One region of the Streptomyces sp. NPDC042638 genome, then DNA from elsewhere that is predicted to be linked to it. Evidence: riboswitches for the same ligand, from Rfam matches in the RefSeq annotation. Region 1 holds a riboswitch; the other holds the start of a gene.
The links. Region 1 has a riboswitch for ZMP and ZTP ahead of AB0B40_RS32685 (bifunctional 5,10-methylenetetrahydrofolate dehydrogenase/5,10-methenyltetrahydrofolate cyclohydrolase). Riboswitches for the same ligand answer to the same signal wherever they lie in the genome.
Positions count from the first base shown of each region.

Region 2: another riboswitch for ZMP and ZTP. It lies ahead of AB0B40_RS28840 (glycine hydroxymethyltransferase); the one in region 1 lies ahead of AB0B40_RS32685 (bifunctional 5,10-methylenetetrahydrofolate dehydrogenase/5,10-methenyltetrahydrofolate cyclohydrolase).

Region 1 covers NZ_JBEZBT010000060.1:39,041-43,793, reverse strand. The annotation lists gene AB0B40_RS32700 (S-(hydroxymethyl)mycothiol dehydrogenase) at 1-1,045, opposite strand, end outside; gene AB0B40_RS32695 (hypothetical protein) at 1,263-1,568, opposite strand; gene AB0B40_RS32690 (nuclear transport factor 2 family protein) at 1,740-2,105, shown strand; ZMP/ZTP riboswitch at 2,225-2,305, shown strand; gene AB0B40_RS32685 (bifunctional 5,10-methylenetetrahydrofolate dehydrogenase/5,10-methenyltetrahydrofolate cyclohydrolase) at 2,332-3,180, shown strand; gene AB0B40_RS32680 (TetR/AcrR family transcriptional regulator) at 3,283-3,945, opposite strand; gene AB0B40_RS32675 (YncE family protein) at 4,086-4,753, shown strand, end outside.
Region 2 covers NZ_JBEZBT010000045.1:53,632-58,384, reverse strand. The annotation lists gene AB0B40_RS28850 (2'-5' RNA ligase family protein) at 1-168, opposite strand, end outside; gene trpS (tryptophan--tRNA ligase) at 318-1,331, opposite strand; gene AB0B40_RS28840 (glycine hydroxymethyltransferase) at 1,454-2,908, opposite strand; ZMP/ZTP riboswitch at 2,941-3,029, opposite strand; gene AB0B40_RS28835 (nuclear transport factor 2 family protein) at 3,144-3,605, opposite strand; gene AB0B40_RS28830 (TetR/AcrR family transcriptional regulator) at 3,690-4,253, shown strand; gene AB0B40_RS28825 (glutathionylspermidine synthase family protein) at 4,298-4,753, opposite strand, start outside.

The DNA of each region.
Region 1 (4,753 bases):
GCTCGAACGCCTGCTCCACCTCGTCGAGTCGGACGGTCTCGGTGACGAACGCGTCGAGCGGCAGGCGGCCCTGGAGATGCAGGTCGATCAGCATGGGGAAGTCCCGGGAGGGCAGACAGTCGCCGTACCAGCTGGACTTCAGGGCGCCACCGCGTCCGAAGACGTCCAGCAGGGGCAGTTCGAGCTTCATCTCGGGGGTGGGGACTCCGACGAGGACGACGGTGCCGGCGAGGTCGCGGGCGTAGAACGCCTGCTGGTAGGTCTCGGGGCGGCCGACGGCATCGATGACGACGTCGGCGCCGAAGCCGCCGGTCAGCTCGCGGACCGCCTCGACCGGGTCGGTCTCCTTGGAGTTGACGGTGTGGGTGGCGCCCAGGCCGCGGGCCTTGTCCAGTTTGCGGTCGTCGATGTCCACCGCGATGATCTTCGCGGCGCCCGCGAGGTTCGCCCCGGCGACGGCCGCGCCGCCGACGCCGCCGCAGCCGATGACGGCGACCGAGTCACCCCGGCCGACGCTGCCGGTGTTGATCGCGGCGCCGAGGCCGGCCATGACCCCGCAGCCGAGGAGGCCCGCGACCGCTGGGGAGACGGCCGGGTCGACCTTGGTGCACTGGCCGGCCGCCACCAGCGTCTTCTCGGCGAAGGCGCCGATGCCGAGGGCCGGCGAGAGCTCCTGCCCGGTGGCGGCGAGGGTCATCTTCTGCCGGGCGTTGTGGGTGTCGAAGCAGTACCAGGGCCGCCCGCGCAGACAGGCCCGGCACTGTCCGCACACCGCACGCCAGTTGAGGACGACGAAGTCACCGGGGACGACGTCGGTGACGCCCTCGCCGACGGACTCCACGACACCGGCGGCCTCGTGGCCGAGCAGGAACGGGAAGTCGTCCGAGATGCCGCCCTGCTTGTAGTGCAGATCGGTATGGCAGACCCCGCAGGCCTGGACGCGTACGACGGCTTCGCCGGGACCGGGGTCCGGTACCACGATCGTCTCGACCCGTACGGGCTCGCCCTTGCCCGGTGCGATCACGCCGCGTACTTCCTGCGCCATGGTCTGGTCCCTTCTTCGGTTGCCTTCGCCGCCGACCCTACGCGCGACCGCTCGCCGGCGGGGACGGACCACGACGGTGATCGTGGATCTTTCCGCCACCCCCGACGGGAGTTGAGGCCGGTCACCGGGCCGCCCGCGAGGGGGCCGACTCCCCCTCCGCCCCCGCACAGCGGTGAGGGCCGCCCCCTGCCGGGACGGCCCTCGGTGCGGCGGACGGTCAGGACTCGACGGCCGGCACCAGGCCCAGGGCGGGCGTCACGAGTCCGGCGACCTGCCACAGTTCGCCCAGCCGGTTCAGCTCGCTGAGCTGGTTCAGCCCCCTCGCCTGCTCGGAGACCCGCGGGACCCCGGCCTTGTACTCGGCCGGGATGTCGCTGACGGTGAGCGAGTCGAGCACGGCCATGGGACTGATCTGCCCGGTGGCCGGTGCGCTCGCGTCGGCCGCGTTCGCCAGCGGCGCGGCAAGACCGGTGACCCCCGCGGCGAGACCGAGGGCGGCGACGATACGTCGTGTTGAGATCATGTCCTCAGCAACGGCCCCGGGCCCCGGCCGGACACGGGCGGCGGGACGCGCTCACCCGTGAGGCGGAGCGCGGCGGCTGCGCTTGCCGAGGCCGCCGCGGCGGAGGAGTCTCGAAGAGGGGCCCGTGCGGCTCGCTCCCGGACGGGCCGCGGGCGCCTGAAGGAGGTCATCATGGGTACCGCGACGGGGTCCGCTTTCGACACCGAGACACTACGCCGGGGCATCGAGGGGAACACCGGCAACACCCTTCTGTCGCTCTACAGCGACGACGCGGAGATCCGCATCGTCGACCGCAACAACCAGCCGAGCCACCCCACCGTTCTGCACGGCCGGGGCCAGATCGCCGAGTTGCTGGACGACATCTACAGCCGTGACATGACGCACAAGCTGGACAGGTGCGTGGTCCAGGGCGACCAGGTCGCCTACAGCGAGTCCTGCGAGTACGGGGACGGCACGCGGGTGCTCGCGGAGTCGATGGTCACCCTGCGGGACGGCAAGATCGCCGATCAGCTCATCATCCAGGCCTGGGACGAGTAGGACACCCGGCACGGCATCGGCGGGAAGGAGCGCGGGTCCAGGTCACCTCACGGCTGACCTGGGCCTTCTCGATGCGGGGCGGCAGGGGCCCAAGAGCGTACGAGCTCTCGGCTACGCTGTACGCGGGCCGTGACTGGCGCTGAGGTGGGGCACCACCGGGGAGCGGCCCGTGGTGTCTGCCGCGCGCCTGGGCGAGGAGAATCGATCCAGCTCAGGAGTGTGCAGCATGACCCAGGCCCGTCTGATGGACGGTACCGCGCTCGCCCGTCGCATCGTCGAGAACACCGCGCGACAGGCCGCCGGTCTCACCGAGCGGACCGGTACGGCACCGTGTCTGGCGACCGTGCTGGTCGGCGAGGACCCGGCGTCCGTGACGTACGTCCGCATGAAGCAGAACCGCTGCCGCAAGGCCGGCGTCGACTCGCGTCACGTGGCTCTGCCCGCGGCCACGACCACCGACGAACTCGTCGGCACACTGCGGGAGTTGTCGGACGATCCGGGTGTGCACGGCATTCTGCTGCAGCACCCGGTGGGCGACCACGTCGACGAGCGGGCCGCGTTCGAGGCGATCACGCCGGAGAAGGACGTGGACGGCGTCACCTTCGCCTCGTTCGCCACGATGAGTTTCGGACTGCCGGGCTTCGTCTCCTGCACGCCGGGCGGCATCCTGCGGCTGCTGGACGAGTACGGCGTCGACCCGGCCGGGAAGCGGGCCGTGGTGGTGGGCCGCAGCGCGATCCTCGGCAAGCCGGTGGGCATGCTGCTGCTGGCCCGGGACGCGACCGTGACGTACTGCCACTCACGCACCCGGGACCTGTCGGCGGCGGTCCGCGAGGCCGACATCGTCGTCGCGGCGGTCGGCCGGCCGGGGCTGATCGGCGGGCAGGACATCAAGCCGGGCGCGGTCGTGATCGACGCGGGCTACAACGCGGGGAACGTCGGCGACGTCGACTTCGACTCCGCCGTGGAGCGGGCCGCGCTGATCACTCCGGTGCCGGGCGGGGTGGGGCCGATGACGATCGCCACGCTGCTGGAACAGACCGTCGAGGCCGCCGCCCGGCAGCTCGGCGCCTAGGGCCTGTCTGACAACCGGCTGCCCGACCGACCCCGCCCCCGGCACGCTCCCCCGCCGCCCAGTCCGGCCCGGCCACGCGGAAGCGGAGTCAGGGGTCAGGGGTCAGGGGTTCCCGGGCCGCCGGGCGTCCGGCCGGAGCATCCCCAGCAGCAGCCGGACCAGCTCGTCCACCACCTCGTCCAGCGTGGCGTCCACCCAGCCGGCGGTCCAGTCGTGCAGCAGACCGTTGACGCTGCCGATGAAGGCCGTGGCGGCGAGGCGGTAGTCGCGCGGTGCCGCCTCGCCGCGCGCCACGGCCGCGTCCGCCTCGGCGCGGATGAGGTCGACCCACCGGGCCCGCCGGGCGAGGCGCTGCTCCTCCAGCCGGGGGCTGACGCCGATGATCTCCACGAAGGCGATGCGGCTGCGGCGCGGGTCGGAGGTGACCTCGCGGGCGTAGGCCCCGAAGAGCACGGTGACGCGGTCGGCCAGCGGCAGGCCGTCCGCGTCGGCCAGCGCGGCCACGACGGCCCGTTCCGCCCAGCCGTTGACCTGGAGGTGGAGCGCGGCGAGGAGGTCCTCCAGGGTACGGAACTCCTCGTAGAACTGGCGCGTGGACAGGCCGGCGGCCTGGCTCAGCGCGGCGACCGTGGTGCACCGGTAGCCGGGGGTGTCGCCGAACAGCTGCAGTGCCGCGTCCAGGAAGCGGCGGCGCCGCTCGGCCTGCCGTTCCGCCGCGGACCGGCCGCCGTAGCGTCCTGTCGGCGCTCTGAGCCTGCCCCCCACGCATCCCCCTCCGTCACCCCACCGGTCACCAATCTTGTCGTGCACACATCTTGCCGAGAAGACCACCTGCTCCTTACTTTTCAGTAAGTTCACTGTGAATGCGCCCGTGTTCAGATTCCCCCCGAGGAAAGAGAGCCGTCATGGCTGTCTCCAGAACCAGGCACCTTTGCTCCGTGGCCGCCGCCCTCGTCCTGACCGCCGCCGGTCCGGCGACCGCCGCCTCAGCGGCGTCCGACGCTTCCGACGGCCTGCGCGAGGTGCTGTTCGTCGGCAACAACTGGGACGGCACCGCCGATGTCATCAGGTCCTCCGGCGACTTCGCGAAGGTCGGCCGGATCAACGTCATCCCGGACAGGGACACGCGGATGGCGGAGATCAACGCGGACCCGATCAGGTGGATCTACTTCCAGGCCATCCGCAACAGCGTCGGCGAGGGCCACGACCAGTTCGCCGACGACATGTACTCGACACCGGACGGCCGGTCGGTGGTGGTGTCCCGGCCGAGCTTCGCCGATGTCGTCTCCATCGACCTGGCCACCGGGAAGCTCAACTGGCGTTTCCCGGTCGCCGGATACCGCGCCGACCACATGGCGGTCTCCCCGGACGGCACCCGCGTGGCGGTCTCCGCCTCGACCGCCAACACCGTGCACGTCCTGGACATCGGCACCGGCAAGCAGCTCGGGTCGTTCGCGACCGGTGACAAGCCGCACGAGAACATCTTCACCAGGGACGGCAAGTACATCTGGAACATGTCCATCGGTGACGTCAACACCGCCCTGGACGACCCCGGCTGGGACTGGACCAAGGG
Region 2 (4,753 bases), on a different contig from region 1:
GTCGACGGCCGGCAGGTCGGCCTCGTCGACCTCGGTCGGCGGCAACAGCGTGACGTGCGTGGGGATTCCGTGGGCCGCGGGGTCGCCGAAGCCCGCGCGCCGCTCCTGGAGCAGGCTGCCGTGAGGCTCCGGGACCGCGATCGACACGCCGATCGTTACGGTCCCCACGTCGTCTCCTGTCGTCGCGTCTGTCGTCTTCTCGGCCGTCTCGTCCCGGCCGTCGGATATCGACTGTACGGCCACGGATGTCCTGTGGGCAGGCGCAGCGGAAGTGATGTGCAGCGCTCTGCCCGCGCGGGCCCCTGCGGTCGTACGCCTCAGTGCTTGGCCGGGAGGAAGCCCACGCGGTCGTACGCCTGCGCGAGGGTCTCGGCGGCGACGGCGCGCGCCTTCTCCGCGCCCTTGGCGAGGATCGAGTCCAGCGTCTCGGCGTCGTCCAGGTACTGCCGGGTGCGCTCGCGGAACGGGGTGACGAACTCGACCATGATGTCGGCGAGATCGGTCTTGAGCGCGCCGTACATCTTGCCCTCGTAGTCCCGCTCCAGCTCGGCGATCGTCCTGCCGGTGAGCGTGGAGTAGATGGTGAGCAGGTTGGAGATGCCCGGCTTGCTCTCGGTGTCGAAGCGGATCACCGTGTCGGTGTCGGTGACCGCGCTCTTGACCTTCTTGGCCGTGGTCTTCGGCTCGTCGAGGAGGTTGATCAGGCCCTTCGGCGTGGACGCCGACTTGCTCATCTTGATCGACGGGTCCTGGAGGTCGTAGATCTTCGCCGTCTCCTTGAGGATGTACGGCTTCGGGACGGTGAAGGTCTGGCCGAACCGGCCGTTGAACCGCTCGGCGAGGTCGCGGGTCAGCTCGATGTGCTGGCGCTGGTCCTCGCCGACGGGCACCTCGCCCGCCTGGTACAGCAGGATGTCCGCGACCTGGAGGACCGGGTACGTGAACAGGCCGACGGAGGCCCGGTCGGCGCCCTGCTTGGCGGACTTGTCCTTGAACTGGGTCATACGGCTGGCCTCGCCGAAGCCGGTGAGGCAGTTCATGACCCAGGCCAGCTGGGCGTGCTCGGGGACGTGGCTCTGCACGAAGAGCGTGCAGCGGTCCGGGTCGAGGCCGGCGGCCAGCAGCTGGGCGGCGGCGAGCCGGGTGTTGTCCCGCAGCTCCTTCGGGTCCTGCGGGACCGTGATCGCGTGCAGGTCGACGACCATGTAGAACGCGTCGTGGGACTCCTGCAGGGCCACCCACTGGCGGACGGCGCCGAGGTAGTTGCCGAGGTGGAACGAGCCTGCGGTCGGCTGGATTCCGGAGAGCACGCGGGGTCGGTCGTTGGCCATGGTCCCCATTCTCTCAGAGGGTGCGGGTGACTACGTCCGCCGAGGCGGGGGGGGCGGGGCGCGGCGGACCGCGGGCCGTCCATGGCCGCCCGCGCGGTCCCCCGCGCCCCCTGCGGGAAGCGTCAGCCCAGGTCGACTTCCGGGTACAGCGGGAAGCCCGCCACCAGGTCCGTCGCCCGCCGGGCGATCTCCTGGGACACCTTCTCGTCCAGGACGTGGGCCGCCTTCGAGGGGGCGCCCGACTTGGTGGTGCCCGGCTCGGTGGTGGTGAGGACGCGGTCGATGAGGCCGGCCACCTCGTCCATCTCCGCCGTGCCGAGACCGCGGGTGGTGAGCGCGGGGGTGCCGACGCGGATGCCGGAGGTGTACCAGGCGCCGTTCGGGTCGGCCGGGATGGCGTTGCGGTTGGTGACGATGCCCGAGTCGAGCAGGGCCGCCTCGGCCTGGCGGCCGGTGAGGCCGTAGGAGGTGGCGACGTCGATCAGGTTGAGGTGGTTGTCCGTGCCGCCGGTGACCAGGGTGGCGCCGCGGCGCATCAGGCCCTCGGCGAGGGCGCGGGAGTTGTCGACGATGCGCTGGGCGTAGTCCTGGAAGGCGGGCTGCCGGGCCTCGGCGAGGGCGACGGCCTTGGCGGCCATGACGTGCGGGAGCGGGCCGCCGAGGACCATCGGGCAGCCGCGGTCGACCTGGTCCTTGAGGGAGTCGTCGCACAGCACCATGCCGCCGCGCGGGCCGCGCAGGGACTTGTGGGTGGTGGTGGTGACGATCTGGGCGTGCGGGACCGGGTCGAAGTCGCCGGTGAGGACCTTGCCCGCGACCAGGCCGGCGAAGTGCGCCATGTCGACCATGAGGGTGGCGCCGACCTCGTCGGCGATCTCCCGCATGATCCGGAAGTTCACCAGGCGGGGGTAGGCGGAGTAGCCGGCGACGAGGATCAGCGGCTTGAAGTCGCGGGCCTGGGCGCGCAGGGCGTCGTAGTCGATGAGGCCGGTGGCCGGGTCGGTGCCGTAGGAGCGCTGGTCGAACATCTTGCCGGAGATGTTCGGGCGGAAGCCGTGGGTGAGGTGGCCGCCGGCGTCCAGGGACATGCCGAGCATGCGCTGGTTGCCGAAGGCCTGGCGCAGCTCGGCCCAGTCGGCGTCGGTGAGGTCGTTGACCTGGCGGACGCCGGCCTTCTCCAGGAAGGGGGCCTCGACGCGGTCGGCGAGGACGGCCCAGAAGGCGACGAGGTTGGCGTCGATGCCGGAGTGCGGCTGTACGTAGGCGTGGCGGGCGCCGAAGAGCTCGCGGGCGTGCTCGGCGGCGAGGGCCTCGACGGTGTCGACGTTGCGGCAGCCGGCGTAGAAGCGGCGGCCGACGGTGCCCTCGGCGTACTTGTCGCTGAACCAGTTGCCCATCGTGAGCAGGGTCGCCGGGGAGGCGTAGTTCTCGGAGGCGATCAGCTTGAGCATCTCGCGCTGGTCGGCGACCTCCTGGCCGATGGCGTCGGCGACGCGCGGCTCGACGGCGCGGATCACGTCGAGAGCGGCGCGGAAGGCCGTGGACTCGACGGAGAGAGGGGCGGAATTCTCGGGCATGGGGACCTCCGGACGGTGTGCGTACGGCATTCACGTTCGGCCCAGGCGCACGGCACTCTTCCCGCTCGGGCCGCTCCCTGATGGTCCGTCCCATCCCAGCGCGCCAGTCACGGCCCGCACGTCAGCCTACCGGCCACGCCGGTGGGCGCAGGTCCCGCGTCCATCATCCGGGCGGGGACGGGAGGGGGGGCACCGCCGCACCCGGGAGCGGCCGTGACCACGGGAGAAGACCTGATCAGCGCAGTGGGATGTCGGTGCCGTGCTCGTCGGCGGGCCGGGGTCCGAAGATGCGCCGGTCGCTCTCGCGGATGGGCACGTCGTTGATGCTCGCCTCGCGGCGGCGCATCAGGCCGTGCTCGTCGAACTCCCACAGTTCGTTGCCGTAGCTGCGCCACCACCGGCCGTCGGTGTCGCGGCACTCGTACTGGAAGCGGACGGCGATGCGGTTGCCGTGGAAGTCCCAGAGGCTCTTGCGCAGCGCGTAGTCCAGTTCGCGCTCCCACTTGTCGGTCAGGAAGGCGATGATCTCCTCCCGGCCGGTGACGAACCGGTCACGGTTGCGCCAGACGGAGTCGGGTGTGTAGGCCAGGGCGACCCGGTGGGGGTCGCGGGTGTTCCAGGCGTCCTCGGCCGCGCGCACCTTCTGGCGGGCGGTCTCCGGGGTGAACGGCGGGCAGGGCGGGCGGCCTTCGGGCACGGCGACCTCCTCAGGTCGAGAACGAGCGTTCTCTATCGCTGCGACTAAAGTAGAGAACGACCGTTCTCACGTCAAGGAGCCCGGATGCCCGCCCCGATCACCGAGGAACAGAACCGCCTGGACCGCGAAGCGCTCCTGGACGCGGCGGAGACGCTCTTCTACGCCCACGGCATCCAGGCGGTCGGCATGGACCGGGTCCGGGAGGCGTCCGGACTGCCGCTGAAGCGGATCTACCGGTTCTTCGCGACCAAGGAGGACCTCGTGGTCGCCATGCTGCGGCGGCGTGACCGGCGCTGGCGCGCGAGCCTGGCCGCCCACGTGGAGAGCGTCCCGGACCCGCGCGGACGGGTGCTCGCGGTCTTCGACTGGCTGGCCGCGTGGTTCGCGGAGCCCGGCTTCCGCGGCTGCGCCTGGATCAACGCCCATGGCGAACTCGGCCCGTCGTCCGAGCGGGTCCTGGCCGAGGTCCGGTCCCACAAGCGAGCCTTCCACGACCAGCTCTCGGCCTGGGTGCGCGCCACCGGCGTGCCGGTGGCCGACGGCGTGTGCCTGCTCGCCGAGGGAGCCATCGTCACGGCCGGCATCGACGCCGACCCGTCCCCCGCCGGCCTGGCCCGGGCGGCCGTCGAGAGGCTGCTCGGCGACTGACCCGGCGGGGGACGGGTCGCCGGGACGGGCCGGACGGACAGGCCCTAGAGGATCACGTGCGGCAGGAAGCGGGCGTACTCGTCGGTGATCAGGCCGGTGGACTCGCGGATGCCGAGGCCGGCCGGCTCGTCGCGGACCACCCAGGCGCCCAGGACGACGTGGTTGCCGTCGAAGGCGGGAAGGGGGGCGAGTTGCTGGTAGCAGCAGGGCTCGTCACGCAGGACGGGCGGCGATCCCGGCTCGTGCACCGTGATGCCTTCCCCCTCGCGGCCCAGCAGGGGCTTGGCGACGTAACCGGCCGCACCGGCCAGCTCGCGGGGGCCGTCCAGATAGGCGGGCAGGAGGTTCGGGTGGCCGGGGTACAGCTCCCAGAGGATCGCCAGCAGGGCCTTGTTGCTGAGCAGCATCTTCCAGGCGGGTTCGATCCACAGGGTGCTGCCGGTGCCGCCGCCGTTGTCCAGGGTGTCCAGGACGTGCCCGCCGAAGGCGTCGGTGGTCAG